DNA from 3 places in the Arthrobacter sp. SPT-J7 genome. Region 3 is predicted to be linked to each of the others. Evidence: riboswitches for the same ligand, from Rfam matches in the RefSeq annotation. Region 3 holds a riboswitch; each other region holds the start of a gene.
The links. A riboswitch is a leader RNA that binds a small molecule or an ion and turns the genes downstream of it on or off. The one in region 3 is predicted to bind S-adenosylmethionine.

Region 1 (4,272 bases), on a different contig from region 3:
ACCGTCGTTCACCGTCCGGTGCGCCTTGCCGGCAGCAGCGATCGCGGCCGGGTTGCTGGAGGTCTGGTCAACGATGACATTGCTGATGAAGCGGGGGTCGGAGTCCTGCATCAGCGGCACGTTGACCGACTTGTACGACTTTCCCCCGGAAGCGGTCCGCCACTCCGGTTCTGCCAGCCGCGGGAACGGCAGGCTGGAGGAACCGTAGTGCCCCTGATTGGGCACCAGGTTGTTATCAGTTCCGTCCACGGTGCGCAGCCCATAAGGCAACAGGGGATTGGCGATCTGGTTGGGCCCGGGGCCGAGGAGCGGCTGGCCCGCCACGGGCTTACCCTCGGCATCTTCTTTGGTGGCGTGGTTCTCCGCGATCTTGATTTGCTTCAGGATGAACCGCATGTCCCCTGCATTGAGGGTCAGGCCCTGGCCCACCGGCGCTGCCAACGCGGCGGGAGCCAAGGCCGAGGGCAGCACGCCCGCGCCCAGCACCAGCGCAGCCAGCCCGGCTGTGACTTTTTGGGGGACGGATGGCTTCCCCCTTTGGGCACGTTCGGTGCCCCTCCTGTGTTTTGGATGGGCGGATTTCTTGAACATCATGACTCCCCTAGTCGTGTTGTGTGGCTGGCCACAGCATCTGACGAGGACCTTGGGGAAATCCTTGGAGGCGTCTACAGTCACCCCGGGGCAGGAATCAGGGCAGCAAAAAGCCCGCCTCAGGCCTCCGCTCTCCGACTGGAGGGCGGGGGACCAGGGGCGGGCTTTCAGCTGCCGGCGGCGGCGTGATTGCTGACCGGCGTGGCCTCAGACGAGCGTCCTCTAAGCGGTCAACTGCCGCTTGGAGGAGATGACGCCGGTGTCGAACCCAGCCAGATGCAGGCCGCCATGGAAGCGGGCGTGCTCAATCTTCACGCAACGGTCCATCACTACGTTCAGGCCGGCGGCCTCGGCCTTGGCCGCAACCTCCTCGTGCCAGGAGCCCAGCTGCAGCCAGATGGTCTTGGCACCGACGGCCAGGGTTTCCTCCAGCACGGTGGGCAGGTCATCGTGCTTACGGAACACGTCCACCAGGTCGGGCACCTCCGGCAGATCGGCCAGCGACTTGTACACCGGCTGGCCCAGGATCTCCTTGGCCACCGGGTTCACAAAGTAGACCTTGTACGGCGAGCTGGAGAGCAGGTAGGTGGAGACGAAGTAGCTGGCCCGGCTGGGCTTGTCCGAGGCGCCGACGATGGCGATCGACTTCGTGTTGCGCAGGATGTTCAGCCGTTCGGGGGCAGACGGTCCCACCCAGGTCCGTTCTGAGGTCGCGGTCACTTGGCGGCTCCTTCTTCGGCTTCAATCAGTTCTTCCACGGACTCAACTACGCGCGTTCCAGGTTCTGTCCGGGCGGCTCGCGCTGCCGGAATCGTGCAGGACTCACCGGCATAGCTGGGCGAGGCGAACTCGGAGGTGTCGAACGCGTCGTCCTCATGGTCGCGGCTGGGGCCGTGCTCGGTGCCGGCCTGCTGCGATGCCGTCAGCGCTTGGTCGAGGTCCCAGAGGATATCGTCCACGTCTTCCAGCCCCACGGAGATGCGGATCAAGTCCTCGGGCACGCCGGCGGCAACGAGCTGGTCGGCGGTGAGCTGCTGGTGCGTGGTTGATCCGGGGTGCAGCACCAGAGTGCGGGCATCGCCGATGTTGGCCAGGTGGCTGGCCAGCTGCAGCGACTCGATGAACTTCTGACCTGCCTCGCGGCCGCCCTTGACGCCGAAGCTGAACACGGAGCCCACGCCCTTGGGCAGGTACTTCCGGCCGCGCTCGTAGTGCGGGTGCGCGGGCAGGCCTGCGTAGCTGACCCAGGAGACCCGCTCGTCGGCTTCCAGCCACTCGGCCACCTTGCGGGCGTTGGCCAGGTGCTCGTCCATCCGCTGCGCCAGCGTTTCCACGCCCTGCAATAGCTGGAACGCGGACTGCGCGGACAGCGACGGTCCGATGTCGCGCAGCTGCTCGGAGCGCAGTTTGGTGAGGAATCCGTACTCGCCGAAGTTGCCCCACCAGGACACATTGCCGTAGCTGGGCACCGGCTCGGTCATCTGCGGGAACTTGCCGTTGCCCCAGTTGAAGCGACCGGATTCGACGACGACGCCGCCCAGCGTGGTGCCGTGCCCGCCCAGGAACTTGGTGGCGGAGTGGATCACGATGTCCGCGCCGTGCTCGATCGGCCGGATCAGGTAGGGAGTGCTCAAGGTGGCGTCCACCACCAGGGGGATGCCGGCGTCGTGCGCCACCGCCGCCAGGCCGGCCAGATCGGCGATGTCGCCGGACGGGTTCGCCACGATCTCGGTGTAGACCGCCTTGGTGTTCTCTCCGATGGCCGCGGCGAAGTCGGCCGGGTCGGTGGAGTCGACGAACGTGGTTTCCACGCCAAACCGGCGCAGCGTCACGTCCAGCTGGGTGATGGTGCCGCCGTAGAGCTTGGACGAGGCCACAATGTGGTCGCCCGCGCCGGCCAACGCCGCGAAGGTGATGAACTCGGCGGCCATGCCCGACGCTGTCGCCACTGCACCGATGCCGCCCTCGAGCGAGGCAATGCGCTCCTCGAACGCGGCCACCGTGGGGTTGCCGATGCGCGAGTAGATGTTGCCGTACTTCTGCAGCGCGAAGAGGTTCGCGGCGTCGTCGGTGTCCTTGAACACGAACGACGTGCTCTGGTAGATCGGTACGGCCCGGGCGCCGTGCTCGGCGTCGGGCGTGCCGCCGGCGTGCAGGGCACGGGTGCGGAAACCGAATGTGCGTTCAGCCATCAGGCAGCTCCTTCAAACTTAGGTTCCCGAGGCAATGACGGTCCTGCGGCGCGACCAGATGCGGCGGCGCCATCCGGATCAAAGATTGCTTGCGCTCTCTCCATCGCTTCTGGCGGTAGCACCTTTCCGGCGGGCCGGATGGTTGCTGCGGTGTCAAAGAGCCAGATCTCTCAACCGCTCGGGATGGTCCCGTCCATTCTCGCAACTTCCGCAGCCGCGGCCAAAATTGTTGAGCCGCGTTGCGTGCCGCCTTGCATTCCCAGTACGACGGCGGTGCGAGTGCCCGGTGGTCGACCAAGCGAGCGCCAGCGAGCGCGTGGAGACCCGGGTGCTGACCGGCCGAGCCTTGATGCTGGCCCCCTTCGTCGGTCTCCGGCGGTGCGCGGAACGGGCGCGCGAAGGACGCTGTGCCCTTTGATGGACGGCTGTGGGCGCCGACTGCATACTAACCTCATGGCAGTCATGGACGTTCCGGTTGCCGCCCTCGCTCAAGAATCCATAGAACGAGGCCGTCCGCATCTCGACCCTGACCGGGTGGCGTACTACCTCGAGCATCTCGATGAAGCCACGCCTGTTGTCATCTTTGATGTCGACGGAGTCCTGCTGCTCGCGGACGGGCACCATCGCGTTGCTGCCGCCCGGCAGTTGGGCCGATCGACGGTGAAAGCCGACGTGCGAAAGGGGCTGCGCGGCGAGGCCATGGAGTACGCCATCACCGTGGCGCAACGGCAACGCGGGCTCACGCGGCAGCAAGTGCTGGACGCCATTGCACGGCGTGTGCGCCCAGGGCAATGACCGCCGTCGCGGCTTCCGGCGAGTCCGCCACAACCGAGCCCGCGCGATCGACCGGTCTCGGCCGCGGCCCCACCGCCCAGCCCGGTCTCACGTAGATTGGAGTTATGGCTGACCTTACGGCGCTGCAGCGCCTCGCACAGGAACACGGCGTAGGCATTACCTTCCGCGGTTGGGACGGCGGCGAGAAGGAAGTCAGCCCTGCGACGCTGGTTTCCGTCCTCACCGCGCTGGGCGTTCCCTGCGCAACGGACGACGACGTCACTGCCTCCTTGCTGGCCGCGGAACTGGCTCCGTCACAGGCCACGCTGCCGCCCGCCGTCGTCATTCGCCGAGGTACTGCCACCGAGGTTCCGGTCAATGTCCGTGCCGGTGGCCGCCCGCAGGTGTGGGTTTTGTTGGAGGACGGATCGCGGCGCGCGGTGCAGGTGGTGGCCGCCGGGTCGGAGGACGAGCAAGGTGACCCGCATCTTCGTCTGGCCGCCGTTGTGCCGGCTGACCTCCCGCTGGGCTGGCACACTCTGGAACTGGCCCTGGATGTGGACGAGCAGGGCGCTGGCGGCGAGGTCGCGGAATCCTCCGGCAACTGGACGCGGTGCGCGCTCGTGGTCACTCCGCCGCGGCTCACCACCGCCGACCGGCTTCCCCGGACGTGGGGCGTGATGGCTCAGCTGTACTCCGTTCGCTCGCGGTCGTC
Region 2 (4,272 bases), on a different contig from region 3:
GTAGAGCGCGGTCTGGTACGGGAAGCGGTCGGCGAACGCGGACACGTTCGCCGGGTCCACCTCGGCGTCGGTAAACACCGTGGTGCCGCTGCCGGTGAGCCGCTGGCCGAAGCCGTCCCAGTCGTTGTAGGTTTCCACGCCGGGTGTCTGGGTGGAGATGATCACCGAGACATCCGAGCCGTCGGGCCGCTTCGCGGTGACGTCGATCCAGTCGGCGAAAATGGTGCCCGTGGTGTAGAACTTGCGTCCGTTCAGCACCAGCTTGCCGCCGGATTCGGAGAGCACGGTGGCGGTTCCGCCGGCGCCCGGTTCGGTCCACGCGTTCCCGGCCTGCTGACCGGAGGCGAAACGCTGCAGCCAAACGCTGCGGTCCCCGTTGCGGCCGTGCTGGTACAGGTTCTCCTCCACCAGCGCTATGTGCGAGCGCAGCGCTTGCGGGATGTTGCTGTCCGCGGCGGCCAGTTCGATCAGCAGTTCGGTGAACTCCTCCCAGTCCAGCCCGTCGCCGCCGAGGTCGGCGGGGATCCGCGCGGCGCCGAAGCCGGCGTCTTTCAGCCAGCCGATTTGCTCAAACGGCAGCTCGCGGGCCAGTTCGCGGTCCAGCGCTCCTGCGGCGATGCGCTGGAAGATCGGCCGGTACTTCGCGGCCGCCGCTTCGAAGGCCGGCGTTGCGTGGACGGAAGGGGTGGCGTGGAAGGTCGTCGTTGCGTGGTCAAGGGTTTCAGTCATGGTGGTGCTCCTGGGGTCTCGGCCATGCACGGCCGATGTCGGGACGGGTAGGGCTGTTTGAGCGGATCAGGTGTAGAGCGAGATGGGCTGGATTTCGCCCAGCAGGAAGTTGGCGCCGACTTCGACCTTCTTGTAGTCCACCGGGTCGTGCAGCGTGTGCGTGCGGACATTGCGCCAGAAGATGTCCAGTCCGACCTCGCTTCTCGCGGAGGAGGAACCGGTCACTTCGAAGATGCGGTTGGCCACATCCACGCCCACCTCGGTGGAGACGACTTTGAGCCGGGCGATCTCGATCTCGATGTCAGCGCGTGCCTCGGCCGTGAGTTCTCCGCCGGCGGCGATGGCGGCGTCGAAGCGCTCGTTGGTCCGGTCCGCCAGCGCTTCCACGGCTGCCACGCGGGAGGCCAGTTCCCCGTAGACCCGCTGGGTCAGCGGATCCTGGGCGTAGGTCTCGGCGCTGCTGAGGAACCAGGAGTTCTTGCGTGCCAGGGTGATCTGGCGTCCGCGTTCCAGCGCACCCTGCGCGATGCCCAGGTAGAGGTTGCCGAACGCCAACTGGATGTACGGCGTCACTAGGCTGGAGAAAGGCTCCTCCCCCACTTCGCCGATGATGTCGTCGGCGGTGACCAGCACGCCGTCGTACTTCACCGAGCCACTCGCGGAGAGGCGCTGGCCCAGCGCGTCCCAGTCGCCTAGGAAGGAAATCCCGGCGCTGTCGTGTTCCAGGGCCAAGGCCAGGAACGTGCCCTGGTCGGGACCGGCCGTGATCGCGGCGTTGACCAAGATCGCGTCGCCCACGGACGCCCCGGTGGAAAAGTGTTTGATGCCGGTCAGCCGGAAGCCGTCACCGTCCGGGATCAGTTCCAGGTTCGGGTCCACCGGGTTGACCGAGTCGCCCCAGGACCAGCGGCCCTGGGCCGACCGGCGGAGCAAGCGTTCCTGGACTTCCGCGTTGCCGTAGAAGACCACGGCGCCGAGGTTGGCGTAGTGGTAGGCCAGGATCTGCGCGATCGAGGCGTCCGTGCGGGCCAGGATCCGCACCGCGTGCAGCGCGCTTTCCCAGTGGCCGCCCTCGCCGCCCCACTCGCTGGGGATGATCAGGTTGAGCAGGCCGGAACTGCGCAGCAGCTCCACTTCGGCCAGGGGATCCGCGTTCCGGCGGTCGCGCTCCAGCACGTCCGCGCCCAGCACGGCGGCCACGCCCTCGGCGACCTGCTGCCAATGGGCGAGTTCTTCGCGGCTGGCCTGTCCGGTCCACGGGGAACGGCGGGTCTGCTGGTGTTCTTCAATGACGACGGCGGTCATGGCGCCTCCTCGGGGTGGGGCTCCCGCCTGCGGCGCGCAGCAACCATCACGGTCGACGACGCAGCCTGGAGGGGGCCGTACTTGCCGGGCACGGGATCTGTGCGCGGCCGGATCCTCATCTGGGGCACCCCACTACGGAAGAGGGTTGCCGCCCAACCAGCCAGAGCTTGTCGTTGGGACTCTTGATCTTGGGGAAGAGTCTGCCGGGCAGAATCCGGCGCTGTGAAGCATGTGACTGGCCATGACGTAACGCTGCTGATTGTTACGGAGAGGGTCTTATTTCGACGGCGGCCGGTCGCCCCAACCCGCCCCCCGCGGAGTCATCCCGCCAAGCGTTGGCCCAGCCTTTTGAGCCGGGTGCGCGATCCCAACGGACTACCCCTACTGCTGTGACAGTGACGGGACTACCGTGGAGTTGCACTGCCAATATCGGCCAAGCCGGGGCGGGCACCGTCCAGGTGGTCGGCGCACGGAAGGTTCATCATGAAGGCATGGCAATTTGTCGGAACGAACAAGCCCCTGGAGCTCAACGAGGTTGAGGAGCCGCACGCTGGCCCCGGCGAGGTAGTTGTCGACGTCAAGGCCTCCGGTGTTTGTCACTCGGACGTCACGACGCTCGACGATGCAGGATGGATGGCGCTGTTCCAGCACGGTCTGCCCCGCACCATGGGCCACGAATCCGCCGGCGTCATCAGTGAGGTCGGCGAAGGCATGGACCATTGGAAGGTTGGCGACCGCGTGGGCCTGTCTCCGGTGATGTCCGACGGGGACGCACTGGGTTACGGCAAGTGGGATGGAGGCTTTGCTGCCAAGCTTCGCGCGACCGACGACAATCTCGTCGCCCTGCCCGATGAAGTGCCGTTCGATCTCGGCGCGATGGCGACCGATGCCGGCCTCACCGCCTACCATGCCATGATGGCGGTCGGCGGCGCCAAGGATGGCATGAAGGTCGGTGTCATCGGCCTCGGCGGCCTCGGCTACATCGGCGCACGCTCCGCTGCGTTGGTCGGTGCCGAGGTGTACGGCGCAGAGGTCAATCCGGAAACCCAGAAGCTGGCCGACGAGATCGGATTGGCCGGCGTGGCCGCCTCGATCGAAGAGTTCAAGGACAAGAACCTGGAACTAATCGTCGACTACGCAGGTTTCGGCACCACCACCTCGGCCGCCATCGAGACCCTCGGTGAGTTCGGCACCCTGGTTCAGGTGGGCATGGGCCGGCTGGAATCAACCATCAACACCTACCCGCTCATCATCAACCAGCTCACCATCAGGGGCTCGAAGTCCGGCACCAAGGAGGATCTGGCCGGCATCTACGACCTCATGAAGACCGGTCAGCTCAACCCACCGATGAACCACATCAAGCATGCCGACATCCCCAGCGCGATCGACAAGCTGCGCGCCGGAGGTGTCGTTGGCCGCTTTATCGCGATGTACGAATAATGCGTTGGCCCCTGCCTTCCGGCCCGCTCATCCGCCGAAAGACCGCCCACCGCCTGACAAACCGGGCTGGGATCAAGCGCTCTCACGAGCGGCAGCTACAGGCCGAAGTGCGGGGCTTCGATGGCCGGGCAGGTGTCCATGACGACGTCGAGACCGGCCGCCTTGGCCCGCTCCGCCGCGGCTTCGTCGACAACGCCCAGCTGAAGCCAGACCGCCTTCGCGCCGATTTCAATGGCCTGGTCCACCACCGGGCCCACTTTCTGCGAGTTGACGAAGCAGTCCACCACGTCGACCTCGCCCGGAATGTCCGCAAGCTTTCGATAGCCTTTCAGGCCGTGGACGTCTTCGCCCCGCAGGTTGACCGGGACCACCTCCATGTCCAGCTGGTCCATCAGGTATCGGGAAATGCGCATGGCGACCCGGTGCGGGTTTTTGGACAGGCCGACGACGGCCCAGCGGGCGGGCGTGCTCAGCAGGCGGCTGACCACTTCAGGATCATTCTGGTGTGCCATGGCGCCACCCTACCCATGAGTTCCCTCTACCGGTACCTTCGCTTGCTGGTCCCCCAGCCAGCAGCCCCATCGAGGATTCAGATAACGCCCTTAAACCGCGGTTTAAGGGCGTTATCTGAACAGTGAATGAGGAGGGTCAGTAAGGCTAGCGGGCCAGCTGCTGGGTGTCGGACGTTCCGGAAGCCCCGGCGGAGTTGGCGTGTGCTTCCACCCAGCTGCCTACCAGTTCCAGCAGTTCGGCATCCACGGGCTCGCGGATCTGCCGCTTGTAGTCGGACAAGGACGG
Region 3 (4,272 bases):
CACTCACCGCCGACGGCGAAGCCCTGCACGAAGCGCAGGAACACCAGGAGGGCCGGAGCCCAGTAGCCGATCTGGGCGAAGGTGGGCAGGCAGCCCATAAGGAAAGTGGCTACGCCGACGAGGATGATGCTCAGCTGCAGCAACTGCTTGCGGCCGAACTTGTCACCGAAGTGGCCAAAGACGATGCCGCCGATGGGGCGGGCCACGAAACCTACGGCGTAAGTGACAAATGCGGCAATGATGCCGTCCAGTTCAGTCCCTGAATTGGGGAAGAAGGTTTTGCCGAACACCAGGGTGGCGGCGGAGGCATAAAGGAAAAACTCGTACCACTCAACAACAGTGCCGGCCATGGAGGCCGTAACGACTTTCTTCAGGCCTGAGGCCTTGACGTCGGTTTCCTCTGGCCGCCGTGCGGCGGAGCTTTCCGTACTCATTTAGTGAACTCCTTCGGCGTCCTCTTCGACACCACTGGGACAGGCTGTGGCGGATACGTGTGATTTTGGCCACGAACCGCCGGGTCCCATTGAGTATGGTCTGCCTTATCGCCCAGCTCAACGGCGAATCATGCAGAGCCCATCTGCATTAATGCACACATTCTGCTTTGGAGGCCTGCTTAGGCCGAAAGGTGCTCGCGGAGTTGCGGTGCCAACTGGCCGATCTCGGTGAGGAATCCGTCGTGCCCGATAGGCGCTTCGATGAGGTGGACGTCCACCTCCCCGGGAAGAGCCCGTGCCAGCTCCCGTGACTGTGACGGGAAGTAGAGCCGGTCCGAGTCCACGGCGGCGATAAAGAAACGCGCGCTGGCACCGGACAGAGCCTGGGTGAGGGACCCCCGCCCCCGGCAGATGTCGTGGCTCATCAGTGCCTCCGTGATGGCGATGTAGCTGTTCGCATCGAAACGCTGCACCAGTTTGGTGCCCTGATGGTCCAGGTAGCTTTCCACCTGGTAGCGTCCGCGGGCTGAAAGCTGCTCACCCTGGAGCGGCGATTCGGTAGCCTGCGGCGTCCGCCCGAACCGTCCGTCCAGCTCCTGCGGGGAACGGTACGTGATATGGGCAATACGCCTGGCCAGCGCCAGGCCCTCCTCCGGGGCGGGTCCGTTGTAGTAGTCACCGCCGTCGAAGTTGGCGTCCTGGCGGATGGCGAGGGTCTGTGCCTGGGCGAAGGCGATTTGCTCGGCCGTACTTGCGGCGCCGACGGCGATCACAGCGCATCGCTGTACCCGCTCCGGATAGGTAAGCGCCCATTCCAGGGCACGCGCCCCGCCCATCGAGCCACCCAGCACGGCAAACCAGCTCGAGATCCCCAACTGGTCGGCCAGCCGGGCCTCCGCCACTGTGCTGTCCCTCAGGGTCACCAGTGGAAAGCGGGAGCCCCAGGGCTTTCCGTCCGGAGCGGGCGACGACGGACCCGTAGACCCGTAACAGCCACCTACGATATTGACGGACACAACAAAGAATCGGTTCGTGTCCACCGGCGCACCTGGTCCCGCGAGCTGTTCCCACCAGCCGGGCTCTTCCGTGTCGCCCCTGGTTACATGGGTACTGCCGGTCAGTGCATGTTCAATGAGGACGGCGTTGCTGCCGTCCGCGTTGAGGGTGCCCCAGGTTTCATAGGCCAGCGTGACGTCCGGCAGGTATCCGCCGGCCTCCAGCTTCAGTCCCCCGATGGAGGCATAGCGGACAATCCCGTGTTCAGGGACGGTGGTACGGGTGACGGTAACCGTCATGGCAAGACCTCTTCTACGCGCTTGCCCGCCGTCGAATGACCGGCAGGCCAGGTCTTCACCCGGGGCACCCCACCGCGGAAGGAGGGTTGCCGGCCAGCAAGCCGGGGCTGTCACTGGCACTCATGACCTGGTTCGAGTGTACGAAACAGCCCCTGCCTGCCGCCAAGAGTGTGACTGGTTGTGACTTCCCCGGCCCGCTGCCGAGCTGGTGCCCGGGTACTGCTAGGCGCCGGTGGCTTCCTTGGCCGCCCGGAAGCCCGCCTCAAGGTCAGCCAAGATGTCATCGATGTGCTCGATCCCTACCGACAGCCGCACCAGGCCGGGGTGCACGCCGGCAACCACCTGCTGCTCAGGCGAGAGCTGGCTGTGGGTGGTCGACGCCGGGTGGATGACCAGGGAACGGACGTCACCGATGTTGGCCACGTGGGAATGCAGCTCAAGCGCGTCCACGAAGCGTTTACCCGCCTCCGCCCCGCCGGCGAGGTTGAACGACACGATGGCGCCGGTGCCCTTGGGGCCGTACTTGCGGCCGCGCTCGTACCAAGGACTGGAGGGCAGCCCGGCGTAGGCGACGGATTCGACGTCGTCACGCGCTTCCAGCCAGCGGGCTACTTCCAGGGCGTTGGCGACGTGACGTTCCACCCGCAGGCTCAGCGTCTCCAGTCCTTGGGCGATGAGGAAGGCGTTGAAGGGCGACACTGCCGAGCCCAGGTCACGCAGGAGCTGCACCCGGGCCTTCAGGATGTAGGAAAGGTTGGCGCCCAGGGCACCCTCGGCGCCAAGGTCCCGGGCATAGACCAGCCCGTTGTAGGTGGGATCCGGGGTGTTGAAGCCGGGGAACTTTGCAGGGTCCTTGCCGAAATCGAACTTTCCGGAGTCCACGATCACGCCGGCGATCGCGGAACCATGGCCGCCCAGGTATTTGGTGGCCGAGTGCACCACAATATCCGCACCCCATTCCAGTGGCCGGATCAGGTACGGGGTGGACAGGGTGTTGTCCACGATCAGGGGAACCCCGGCGTCGTGCGCAACCTGGGACACGCCTTCAATATCCAGGACATCCTGCCGCGGGTTGGAAACCACCTCGCCAAAGAACAGCTTGGTGTTGGGCTGCACTGCCTCGCGCCACTGGTCCAGGTTGTCAGGGTCAGCCACAAACGTGACGGAAATGCCAAACTTCTTCAGGGTATGGGCAAAGAGGTTGTAGGTGCCGCCGTAAAGGCTGGGGCTGGCCACAATGTGGTCCCCAGACTCGGCGATATTCAGGACTGCGAAAGTTTCAGCGGCCTGCCCTGAGCTGAGCAGAAGGGCACCCAGGCCGCCTTCGAGGCTGGCGATCCGCTGTTCCACGGCTTCCTGGGTGGGGTTGCCGATCCTGGTGTAGATGGGCGCCAGCTCAGCGAGGGCGAAGCGGTTCGCTGCGCTCTCTGCGCTGGGGAACACAAAGGACGTGGTTTGGTAAATGGGGAGCGCACGGGCACCCGTGGCAGCGTCCGGCTCCTGCCCTGCGTGGATCTGGCGGGTTTCGAAAGACCATCCGTTGGACAACTAAGGCTCCTTTGACATGGGCCCGGCATGCTCGAAGCACCGCGGGCCGCGCTTGCCATCCGGCCGTTGCCGGACAGCCAGGTCCTCACCCGGGGCACCCCACCGCGGATGGAGGGTTGCCGGCCAGCGAGCCGGGGCTTGGCGCTGGCACTCATGACCTGAGCCCAGTGTAGGAACATGGACGCGACGGTTGACAGGATTATGACGAACAAGGTCCTCACCGCTGCCGTCAACAGGACCCTGGATTAATGCTGCTTCAGAACCAAAATCCCAGTAAGGCTATCCTTAGCTGAGAGCCCGATCACAAAGTGCCAAGATGTTGCCATGCGCATGGATCACGTCTCTTACGCCTGTGAACACGATGGCCTGGCTGCCACCACCGAACGTATTTCCTCTGCCCTCGGCGTTGAGGCAGTGAAGGGCGGGGTACACCCGCGGTTCGGAACCCGGAATATGATCATCCCGCTCGCCGGGCACAAGTACCTCGAAGTCGTCGAGGTCCTGGACCACCCCGCTTCGGACAAGGCTCCCTTCGGACAGGCAGTGCGTGCACGGTCTGCGGCGGGGGGCGGCTGGATGGGCTGGTGCGTCGAGGTTGACGACCTGGTTCCCTTTGAAGAACGGCTCGGACGCTCCGCTGTCAACGGAAACCGCAAGTTTCCTGACGGCCGCGAACTGGTCTGGAAGCAGATCGGCATCCTGGGTTTGATTGCCGACCCGCAGGTTCCCTACATGCTCAAGTGGGAGGGGGACCCGTCCCTGCACCCGTCCAACGCCTATGAGAGCAACGTGAAGATGAGCTGCCTGACCATTGCCGGCTCCGCTGCCCGGGTTACCGAGTGGCTGGGCGAGCCGGTGGAAAAGCCGCTCGAAGATGTAGCCGTGGAGTGGGTGGCACCGCACGGGACCCCCGGGATCCTTTCGGTGACGTTCGAGACCTCCAATGGTGCTGTGACCATCTGACCCTTCCTCCGCGCCCGGGCGGCCCTGCCCGG

Region 1: it holds a riboswitch for S-adenosylmethionine, as region 3 does, so the genes downstream of both, AC5RWX_RS07650 (O-acetylhomoserine aminocarboxypropyltransferase/cysteine synthase family protein) here and metX (homoserine O-acetyltransferase MetX) in region 3, are expected to answer to the same signal.
Region 2: it holds a riboswitch for S-adenosylmethionine, as region 3 does, so the genes downstream of both, AC5RWX_RS07725 (acyl-CoA dehydrogenase family protein) here and metX (homoserine O-acetyltransferase MetX) in region 3, are expected to answer to the same signal.

The regions. Positions count from the first base shown of each region.
Region 1 covers NZ_JBNHFF010000004.1:8,233-12,504, forward strand. The annotation lists gene AC5RWX_RS07640 (Ig-like domain-containing protein) at 1-591, opposite strand, end outside; gene AC5RWX_RS07645 (CoA-binding protein) at 814-1,311, opposite strand; gene AC5RWX_RS07650 (O-acetylhomoserine aminocarboxypropyltransferase/cysteine synthase family protein) at 1,308-2,783, opposite strand; SAM riboswitch class I at 2,881-2,973, opposite strand; gene AC5RWX_RS07655 (ParB N-terminal domain-containing protein) at 3,237-3,578, shown strand; gene malQ (4-alpha-glucanotransferase) at 3,683-4,272, shown strand, end outside.
Region 2 covers NZ_JBNHFF010000004.1:24,376-28,647, reverse strand. The annotation lists gene AC5RWX_RS07730 (acyl-CoA dehydrogenase family protein) at 1-729, opposite strand, end outside; gene AC5RWX_RS07725 (acyl-CoA dehydrogenase family protein) at 796-2,034, opposite strand; SAM riboswitch class IV at 2,107-2,222, opposite strand; gene AC5RWX_RS07720 (zinc-binding dehydrogenase) at 2,518-3,474, shown strand; gene AC5RWX_RS07715 (CoA-binding protein) at 3,570-3,986, opposite strand; gene AC5RWX_RS07710 (alpha/beta hydrolase) at 4,132-4,272, opposite strand, start outside.
Region 3 covers NZ_JBNHFF010000019.1:14,186-18,457, forward strand. The annotation lists gene AC5RWX_RS18405 (MFS transporter) at 1-434, opposite strand, end outside; gene metX (homoserine O-acetyltransferase MetX) at 614-1,729, opposite strand; SAM riboswitch class IV at 1,742-1,857, opposite strand; gene AC5RWX_RS18415 (bifunctional o-acetylhomoserine/o-acetylserine sulfhydrylase) at 1,952-3,277, opposite strand; SAM riboswitch class IV at 3,321-3,436, opposite strand; gene AC5RWX_RS18420 (VOC family protein) at 3,602-4,240, shown strand.